Regions from separate parts of the Bacillus altaicus genome, predicted to be linked through region 2. Evidence: riboswitches for the same ligand, from Rfam matches in the RefSeq annotation. Region 2 holds a riboswitch; each other region holds the start of a gene.
What was found. Region 2 has a riboswitch for thiamine pyrophosphate ahead of thiM (hydroxyethylthiazole kinase). Riboswitches for the same ligand answer to the same signal wherever they lie in the genome.
Positions count from the first base shown of each region.

Region 1: it holds a riboswitch for thiamine pyrophosphate, as region 2 does, so the genes downstream of both, thiC (phosphomethylpyrimidine synthase ThiC) here and thiM (hydroxyethylthiazole kinase) in region 2, are expected to answer to the same signal.
Region 3: it holds a riboswitch for thiamine pyrophosphate, as region 2 does, so the genes downstream of both, tenA (thiaminase II) here and thiM (hydroxyethylthiazole kinase) in region 2, are expected to answer to the same signal.

Region 1 covers NZ_CM143394.1:587,721-591,010, reverse strand. The annotation lists gene thiC (phosphomethylpyrimidine synthase ThiC) at 1-1,315, opposite strand, end outside; TPP riboswitch at 1,428-1,543, opposite strand; gene lldP (L-lactate permease) at 1,614-3,269, opposite strand.
Region 2 covers NZ_CM143394.1:4,988,892-4,992,181, reverse strand. The annotation lists gene ACE38F_RS25765 (restriction endonuclease) at 32-151, shown strand; partial or broken gene topB (DNA topoisomerase III) at 591-1,166, opposite strand; TPP riboswitch at 1,395-1,504, shown strand; gene thiM (hydroxyethylthiazole kinase) at 1,577-2,386, shown strand; gene thiE (thiamine phosphate synthase) at 2,400-3,059, shown strand; gene ACE38F_RS25745 (anaerobic C4-dicarboxylate transporter family protein) at 3,177-3,290, opposite strand, start outside.
Region 3 covers NZ_CM143394.1:2,870,247-2,873,536, forward strand. The annotation lists gene pdxR (MocR-like pyridoxine biosynthesis transcription factor PdxR) at 1-136, shown strand, start outside; gene ACE38F_RS15055 (D-alanine--D-alanine ligase) at 141-1,055, shown strand; TPP riboswitch at 1,129-1,234, shown strand; gene tenA (thiaminase II) at 1,360-2,046, shown strand; gene ACE38F_RS15065 (pPIWI_RE module domain-containing protein) at 2,381-3,290, shown strand, end outside.

The DNA of each region.
Region 1 (3,290 bases), 720 kb from region 2:
TCATCGCAGCACCAATCGCTGATGTGATATGGTCATAACCTGGTGCAATATCTGTTGTTAACGGCCCAAGTGTATAGAACGGCGCGCCCTGACAAATATCAAGTTCTTTCTCCATATTTTCTTTAATTAAATGCATCGGTACATGCCCAGGTCCTTCAATCATAACTTGCACATCATGTTTCCAAGCAATTTTTGTTAATTCACCAAGTGTTTCAAGCTCAGAAAACTGTGCTTCGTCATTTGCATCTGCAATAGAACCTGGACGTAATCCATCTCCAAGAGAGAACGAAACATCGTACTGCTTCATAATTTCACAAATCTCTTCAAAATGAGTATATAGGAAGTTTTCTTTATGATGGAATAAACACCACTGCGCCATAATCGAACCACCGCGCGAAACAATACCTGTCATACGCTTTGCAGTAATTGGAATGTAACGAAGTAATACACCAGCGTGAATCGTGAAGTAATCAACGCCTTGCTCCGCCTGCTCAATTAACGTATCACGGTATACCTCCCACGTTAAATCCTCTGCAATTCCGTTTACTTTTTCAAGCGCTTGATAAATTGGCACAGTTCCAACTGGTACCGGAGCATTACGAATAATCCACTCACGTGTTGTATGAATGTTTTTACCTGTAGATAAATCCATAATCGTATCTGCACCCCAGCGAGTCGCCCACGTCATCTTCTCTACTTCTTCTGCAATAGAAGACGATACAGCAGAGTTTCCGATATTTGCATTTACCTTTACGTGAAAATTACGTCCAATTATCATCGGTTCCGCTTCAGGATGGTTAATGTTCGCTGGCAAAATCGCACGACCTTCTGCAATCTCCTTACGAACAAATTCAGGCTCTAGCCCTTCACGAATCGCAACATATTCCATCTCAGACGTAATAATGCCATTACGTGCATAATGCATTTGCGAAACATTTGTACCTTGCTTCGCTCTAAGCGGCTTACGGTCCATTTGCGGGAAAACAGGTGTATGTTTTGAAGCCACTTTCACACCGTCATCCTCTGGTTTTACTTCGCGCCCTTCGTATCCTTCTACATCACCACGCCCCAGGGTCCAAGAGTGGCGCGGCGTTGGAATCCCTTTTTCCAGCTCCACTTTATATTCTGGATCTGTATAAGGTCCACTCGTATCATACACACGGATTGGCGGATTTTGAACACCGTTCGTATCGCTTTGTTCAATCTCGCGCATCGGCACTTTCATACCTTCACGTGGCCCATCCACATACACTTTCTTACTTCCTGGTAAACTCGATTTTAATTCAATTTGCTCTGCAGAAACAGATTGTTTCATAACCTTTATTGCCCCCCTGTTCGTGACAAGGACGAGATATGGCCAGCGTATGCCAAAATAAAAAGAGCCAGGTCCATAAAAAAATAAGGACCTGGCTCATAAAGACATAATTATGTAAAGCCGTTAACTTCCCTACGCTGGTACGAGCCAGATCAGGTCCAAAGGGTTAAGAAGTTCACACGCTTCTCTCTCAGCCTACGCATACGTTAGGCACCCCTAGTTTATCACTGATTTAATTTTCAATACTTTCCCATCATACCCTATAATCTGAAAAATGCAAAGGTTATTTCTTTTTTGTTTACGGAATCATCCAAGTCAAATAATAAGCCTGCACATACGTCATAATCCCAATAATAGTAACGAAGAATAAACTATGCTTCAATGTAAAGCGGAACAAATCTGACTCTTTCCCAGCAAGTCCAACTGCCGCACAAGCAATCGCAATTGATTGCGGAGAAATCATTTTACCTGTTACACCGCCCGTTGTATTTGCTGCAACGAGAAGCACTTCAGATACACCGACTTGCTGCGCTGTAATTGCTTGTAAATTCGAGAACAGTGCGTTCGCTGACGTATCTGATCCTGTTAAGAATACCCCAATCCAGCCTAAGAATGGTGAGAAGAACGGGAATAGTCCGCCAGTTCCTGCAAGTGCTAACGCTAATGTAGAAGATAAACCAGAATAGTTTGCGATAAATGCGAATCCTAATACGAATCCAATAGATAGAATTGGCATTTTTAGTTCGTTTAACGTTTCTTTAAATGTTGCTACTGCATCTTTTGCACTCATTTTCAAAATAAAGATAGAAATGATACAAGCAATTAAAATTGCTGTTCCAGTCGCTGATAAAACATCTAATTTCAAGATTGCTTCATAAGGTGTTGGTTTATTTACAATTGGCTCTGCTTTCATTACTAAATTGTGCAAGCCTGGAACTTCAAATTTAAATACGAGACTTTCTAAAGCACCACCTGGAGCGAATAATGCTTTAAAGAAACTTTGGCTCCAAATGACTACCATCACAGTTAAAATAATGAACGGAGACCATGCTTTTACTACTTTTCCTACTGTTAGTTTCGGCATAGATGTCGTCGTTGCTGCTACTTCACTATTTGCTTCTTTAGACTGATAAATTTCTTTCGGCTGCCAAACTTTTAAGAATAGCGATAAACTTACTAAACTTACAAGCGCTGACGTAATATCAGGAAGTTCTGGCCCTAAAAACGTCGCTGTAATAAACTGTGTAATTGCAAATGAACTACCGGCTACAAATAAAGCAGGCCACGTTTGTCTTACTCCTTTAAAACCATCCATTAAAAATACGATAAAGAACGGAACAAATAAAGATAAGAACGGTAATTGATGCCCAGCCATTTGTCCAATTTTATGTGGATCAATGCCTGTTACTTGTCCAGCAACTGTAATCGGAATCCCCATCGCTCCGAACGCTACTGGTGCAGTATTTGCGATTAAACAAAGACCTGCTGCATATAAAGGATTTAGCCCAAGACCTGCAAGAAGCGCTGCCGTAATCGCTACTGGTGCACCAAATCCTGCTGCCCCTTCCAAAAATGCTCCAAATGAAAATCCGATTAAAATAACGAGTAAACGATGGTCATTCGTAATGGATAATACAGATGCACGAATGACATCAAATTGACCTGTTTTCACAGAAATTTTATATAAAAATACTGACATAATGATAATCCACGCAATTGGCCATAATCCGTATAAGAAACCGTATCCGGTCGCTGCCATTGCCATTGTGAATGGCATTTTATACGCAAATAAAGCCACCAAAATCGTTAATACAACTGTAATAAATCCTGCCACATACCCCTTCATGCGGAAAACTGCTAAAGCTAAGAAAAAAAAGATGATTGGAATAAGTGCGACTGCTGCCGAAATCCAAATGTTACCGAACGGATCGTAAACTTGTGTCCATGTGTTCATTGTTCTCTCCCCCTAAAGAAT
Region 2 (3,290 bases):
GTTAGCTTGATGGGCTGGTGGTACCCTCGGTATTGCTTATTATAAACTAGACCAAAGTTTGGTTATCACGAATACCTATTTTACTAAACAGGCACAAAACCAGGCGGAGGGTACCAATGTAATGTTTTGGGACCGTGATACGCTACAGTAAAAGTTACGTGAAATGTATGGAGAAATAGAGAATCACTGAAAAAAATTCCTCGGATTATTAAGCAGATGCGGGGGATTTTTTATTTGAATAATCATTAGTATAGATTTGAAATAAAGTTGTATTGTTTTGAAGAAAGTAATACTGTTTGTAAAAAGTTACGTTGTTTTATTCCTTCTCGATTAGAGAATTTTAAGTGAGTTTTAATCGTTTTTTTTACAATGAATGTATAATATTTCACAAAGTAGGAATCTGTTTTGATTAATCTTTTTCAAAATGGTTTCCTTTTTTTCTTATCAAATAAGGAGAGGTGTTTTACAATCAAATGGAGGTCTTTGCTACTTTAAATTATCTTTATAACCATATAAATTTGGGAGAAAATCATACAAGTCATGTAAATACTAGAAATATTAATTTCACCCTAACTATTGACGGGATACATTTGTACACGACCACAATTTAGTTGGGCATTAAAGCGAGTAGTTAATGCTCGAGTCGCATTAAGTCCGATATACCAGTCAGCCTCTGAACGTGCGACAGCTGAAGCGTATAGATTGTCATATGCTTTTCCTGGTTTTAAATTTGCGAAGCCATCTTTAATTGCTTTATCGGTAACAGATGAAATCCATAGACGTTTAATCGGTTTCTGCATTTTAACTTTATCGATAATCCAGCGTGCGACCAACTCGCCCTCACGACCGGCGTCAGTAGCTATAATGATTTCATTTACATCTTTTCTAAGAAGCTGACTTTTTACAGCGTTAAACTGTTTCCCTGTTTGTTTAATAACGGTTAGTTTTAAACGCTCCGGTAGCATTGGTAAATCTTCTAAATTCCACTGTTTATATTTCACATCATAGCTTTCTGGATCAGCTAATGTAACGAGATGACCTAAAGCCCAAGTAACAATATATTTACTACCTTCAAGATAGCCGTTCCCTTTTTTATCACATTTCAGTACACGTGCGATATCACGTGCAACAGAAGGTTTTTCAGCAATTACAATACTTTTTGCCATATTTAAAAACATCCTTTCAAATTTCCATACGTTAAATATAGCATACATCTTTGTTCTATTCAGTCTTGCTGACGGTTTGAGTTATTTGTGGTGAAATATACGTGTGAGAGTTTTACTTATATAAAGGCGAAGAATGGTTGAACCAGGAGAGTTCTGATTTCTATCATTCTATAAAAGTAAAGAACTTGTTATTTTACTAGAATAAGAGTAGACTTTGAAGTAGATGAATAATAAACACATGGGAGTTTGTGGATGCAAACTGAGAGTATGACTAGTCCGTCATTGACCATTTGAACCTGTTGGATAATGCCAGCGTAGGGAGAGTGTAAAAGCACATGTTCAGGCACTTTGCGTACGCGCAAAGTGCCTTTTTGTGTATCTCCCATCACTATAGTTAGGAGATGAAAAGGATGAATATGAAAGAAATTAGTAAAGTAGTGGATTTGGTGAGAGAGTCTAATCCACTCGTGCATAATATTACAAATGTTGTTGTAACAAATTTTACAGCAAACGGTTTGTTAGCATTAGGAGCATCACCTGTAATGGCGTATGCAAAAGAAGAAGTAGCAGAAATGGCTAGCATTGCGGGAGCCCTTGTTTTAAATATGGGTACACTTCGTCCTGAAGAGGTAGAAGCGATGTTACTTGCTGGTAAATCAGCAAATAAGAATGATGTACCAGTATTGTTTGATCCAGTTGGGGCAGGAGCAACTTCTTATCGAACAGAAGTTGCGAGATATATTCCAGCTGAAATCGATTTAGCTGTTATCCGCGGAAATGCAGCTGAAATAGCTAACGTTATTAATGAGAAATGGGAAATTAAAGGTGTAGATGCTGGTACTGGAAACGGTAATGTTGTAAATATTGCAAAACAGGCAGCGGATGAATTAAATACAGTTGCGGTAATTACTGGACAAGAAGATGTTGTTACAGATGGAGAGCGAACTATTCTTATTCGAAATGGCCATCCTATTTTAACGAAAGTTACTGGAACAGGTTGTTTACTAACTTCTGTAATAGGAGCATTTGTAGCGGTAGAAAAGGATTATGTAAAGGCAGCAGTAGCCGCATTAACATTCTATGGAGTAGCAGCAGAAGTAGCGGCTTCGAAAACAGTAGAGAATGGACCAGGAAGCTTTCAAATTGAATTTTTAAATCAGTTAGCGAATACAACTTCAGATGATATTGAGAAGTATGGAAAGATTGAGGTTATACAGTAAGGAGAGGAACTAGATGTCGCGCATTACAATGGATGAAATGTCTAGGTTATTACCAGTATATTTTATTATGGGAAGTAACAATTGTACGAAGGAGCCTCTACAAGTATTGAGAGATGCACTAGAAGGTGGTATAACAATTTTTCAACTTCGTGAAAAGGGAGAAGGGGCTTTAACGGGAGAGAAACGTATTGATTTTGCGAAAGAACTACAAGCGCTTTGCAAGGAGTACGGTGTACCATTCCTCGTAAACGATGATGTGGAACTAGCCCTCGAGTTAGATGCAGATGGCGTGCATGTTGGACAAGATGATGAAGGAATTACATCTGTTCGTGAAAAGATGGGAGATAAAATTATCGGTGTATCTGCCCATACAATTGAAGAAGCACGCTTTGCAATTGAAAACGGGGCTGATTATTTAGGAGTTGGCCCTATTTTCCCAACGAGTACAAAAAAAGATACGAAAGCTGTGCAAGGAACGAAAGGTTTAGCTCATTTTAGAGAACAAGGAATTACAATGCCGATTGTTGGTATTGGTGGGATTACAATTGAAAATACAGCTGCGGTTATAGAAGCGGGTGCGGACGGTGTTTCAGTTATTTCAGCAATTAGTTTAGCGGAATCTGCTTATGAAAGTACGAGGAAATTAGCTGAAGAAGTAAATAAAAGTTTGTAGAAAAAGCCCATGTAATATTTTAAATGCTATATGGAGGAATAGACTGCCCAAAAAGTTTAAACAAACGTTTGATTAAAAAAGCACAAACCTTTTTAAATAAAGGTTTGTGCTTTTTCTTTAAAACATAATGGAAATTAAGAGCATTCCAATTCCAATAGAAGTAAAGGTTGCGATCAGGCCCGGAATCATAAAGCTATGATTTAAAACATATTTACCAATTCCTGTTGTACC
Region 3 (3,290 bases), 2.1 Mb from region 2:
TCCTGGAGATGTTTTTTACTCTGATGGAGGAGGAGCGAACACTTTCCGATTAGGATTTTCGCGTTTGAAAGAAAAGGAAATAGTTAGCGGGATTCAAATAATTGGTGAAACATTAAAAAATGAAACTTGGAGTTGAGAAAATGAGAATTGGCGTTATTATGGGAGGAGTATCCTCTGAAAAACAAGTATCAATTATGACTGGGAATGAAATGATTGCACATTTAGATAAGAGTAAGTATGAAATAGTTCCAATTACGTTAAATGAAAAAATGGATTTAATTGAAAAAGCGAAAGACATTGATTTTGCTTTGCTAGCATTACACGGAAAATACGGAGAAGATGGTACAGTTCAAGGGACGCTTGAGAGTTTAGGTATTCCTTATAGCGGTAGCAATATGTTATCTAGCGGTATATGTATGGATAAAAATATTTCGAAAAAGATTTTGCGTTATGAAGGAGTAGAAACACCAGAATGGATTGAACTTACAAAAATGGATGATCTAAAGCTTGAAGAGTTAGATAAGATAGGATTTCCGTTAGTGGTAAAACCTAACTCTGGTGGCTCAAGTGTTGGAGTAAAGATCGTTAATGATAAAAACGAATTAATCTCAATGCTGGAAACTGTATTCGAATGGGATTCTGAAGTAGTAATTGAGAAGTATATAAAAGGTGACGAGATTACATGTTCAATTTTTGATGGCCAACAGTTACCTATCATTTCGATTCGACATGCAGCTGAGTTTTTTGACTACAATGCAAAATACGATGATGTTAGTACAATTGAAGAAGTTATTGAACTTCCAACTGAAATTAAGGAACGTGTAAATAAAGCGTCAATGGCTTGTTATAAAGCATTAAAATGTAGTGTTTATGCAAGGGTTGATATGATGGTGAAGGACGGAATTCCATATGTAATGGAGGTTAATACATTACCAGGGATGACACAATCAAGTTTACTGCCGAAAAGTGCAGATGCAGCGGGAATTAGCTATAGTAAGCTATTAGATATGATCATTGAAACTTCATTAAAAGTAAGGAAAGAAGAAGGTTTTTAAGATAATTGTACAATTAAAACTTTTGATAGTTCCACGAAGTATGCTATGATAATTACAATACGACAACTAAATATTTATCCACTAGAGGGGCCTTTTATAGGCTGAGATCAAATGTAATTTTGAGACTCTTAGTACCTGATCTGGTTAATGCCAGCGTAGGAAAGTGGGGAAGACATGGTATTTAATGCATAAATTAATATTGTCTATTTCACTTTCTTTACGCCTGTAAAGAAAGTTTTTTTATTTTACAGCTTTAATAAAGGGGATAAATACTTATATTTTATAAATTATTGGAGGGATTTAAATGACTTTTTCACAATCATTACGTAAAGAAGTAGATTCAATTTGGGAAGCGAGTTTCAATCATCCTTTTTTAAAAAAGCTTGGCGAAGGAACGTTAGATTTAGCTAGTTTCCGTTATTATGTGCTTCAAGATTCATATTATTTAAGTCATTTTGCTAGAGTACAAACGTTAGGTGCTGCAAAGGCTCTTGAATTAGAAACGACGGCTCGTATGGCGCATCATGCACAAAATACGTATGAAGCTGAGTTGTCTTTACATGAGAATTTCGCAAAGAAATTAGGGATTACGAAAGAAGAAAAAGATAATTTTATTCCTGCGCCAACTGCATATGCATATACATCTCATATGTATCGTGCAGCTTATGAAGGGCATTTAGGAGATATTATTGCGGCTATTTTACCTTGTTATTGGTTATATTATGAAATCGGTGAACGATTAAAAGAATGTCAACCAGAAGAACCAATTTATCAAGAATGGATTTCTGCATATGGTTCGGATTGGTTCCGCACTCTAGTAGAAGAGCAAATCACACGATTAGATACGATTGCTGAAAAAGTAACAGAGGCAGACCGTAATCGTATGAGACAACATTTTATTTTTAGTAGTCAATATGAATATTCATTTTGGGAAATGGCATATACATTAGAAAAATGGCCGGTGAATGCAGAAGTTAAAGGTGTTATTTAATAAAGAGTATATAAAAGGTATCGCTATATAAAGAGGTGATACCTTTTATTATATTTAGTTTCTGTAATTTTTTTGTAAATCATAGATAAAAAATAAAATAATGCATTATAATGATTTTATGATATTGAGAGTGACATAAGGAGGTAGTTATATGTTAATAGTAACTTTTTATTAATTTGGTTTTAATAATATATTATTCATATATTCAAATTAGATTTAACTATTTCCTTTAATGTGCTTGGTTTAAATTTGATTCGTTTATGCTTAAAAAAATTGGTATCTTTTCTAGTATTATTTATGATCAATATATATTAAGAGAGGAAGTATTAATAATATGGAAAAATTACGGTTATTAACATTTAAAAATATAGTAGAACCCCTCTATAATGAGAAAGTATCGTATATTTACTTTCCTATTGAATGGCTTGAGATTGTAGAGATACATTATAGAACATTTTTATTAATGAGCAAATTAAAACTTGTAAATGAAAGATTGTATGATATGTTTTCTGATATATTGTTCATTCAGCATGATCCATATGTACTAAAGGAAGAGACACCTTGGATTGTAGCAAAAGAACCAATGAGACAAGAACAGTTAGACTATATTTTCCAAAGCTGGTATGAGGTTATTCATGATTGGAAACCGAATAAATTACTAGATCCACCACATTTAGAATGGCAGTATGATTTAATTAGTAATTTACCAGTATTACATGATAAAAAAACGTTTTCTAAATGGGTACCAGCTTTAATTACTCATATCTTTTGCGAACAGCCTTTACGTATGGAAAATAAAAATGAGGAAGAAATATATTTTTCGCCACTGCGATCACAAGATGTTTTTGAAGCGATGTCTGAGCCAATTAAAGATGAAGAAACACATGATTATTTCGCTTATGTATATCGGTTTGAATACGTAACTCGTGGAGGTGAGAATATTCCGCTATTAAAAGTATCCGTAGGGATTAGGCGGTTTTATCAACAATATAATCATAAAGATATTTCTATACTTTCAGGGCGAAAACGGAGCCAAATACTGATCTCAACTCCTGAATTTGAATTAAATAAGAAAAAGCAAAGGTTTATAAAGTTAAAAGTGCAACAAGCTGAAAAAGGAATAAAATGGATTAAACGTTTTAGAAATTTAAAAGATGAGTATAGGATAGGTGGAGAAGTTAAATTAGAGGACATTCTCCAATGTCCGAAAGAGTATATTAGAGGAACTAATGTAAGGGTGCTTC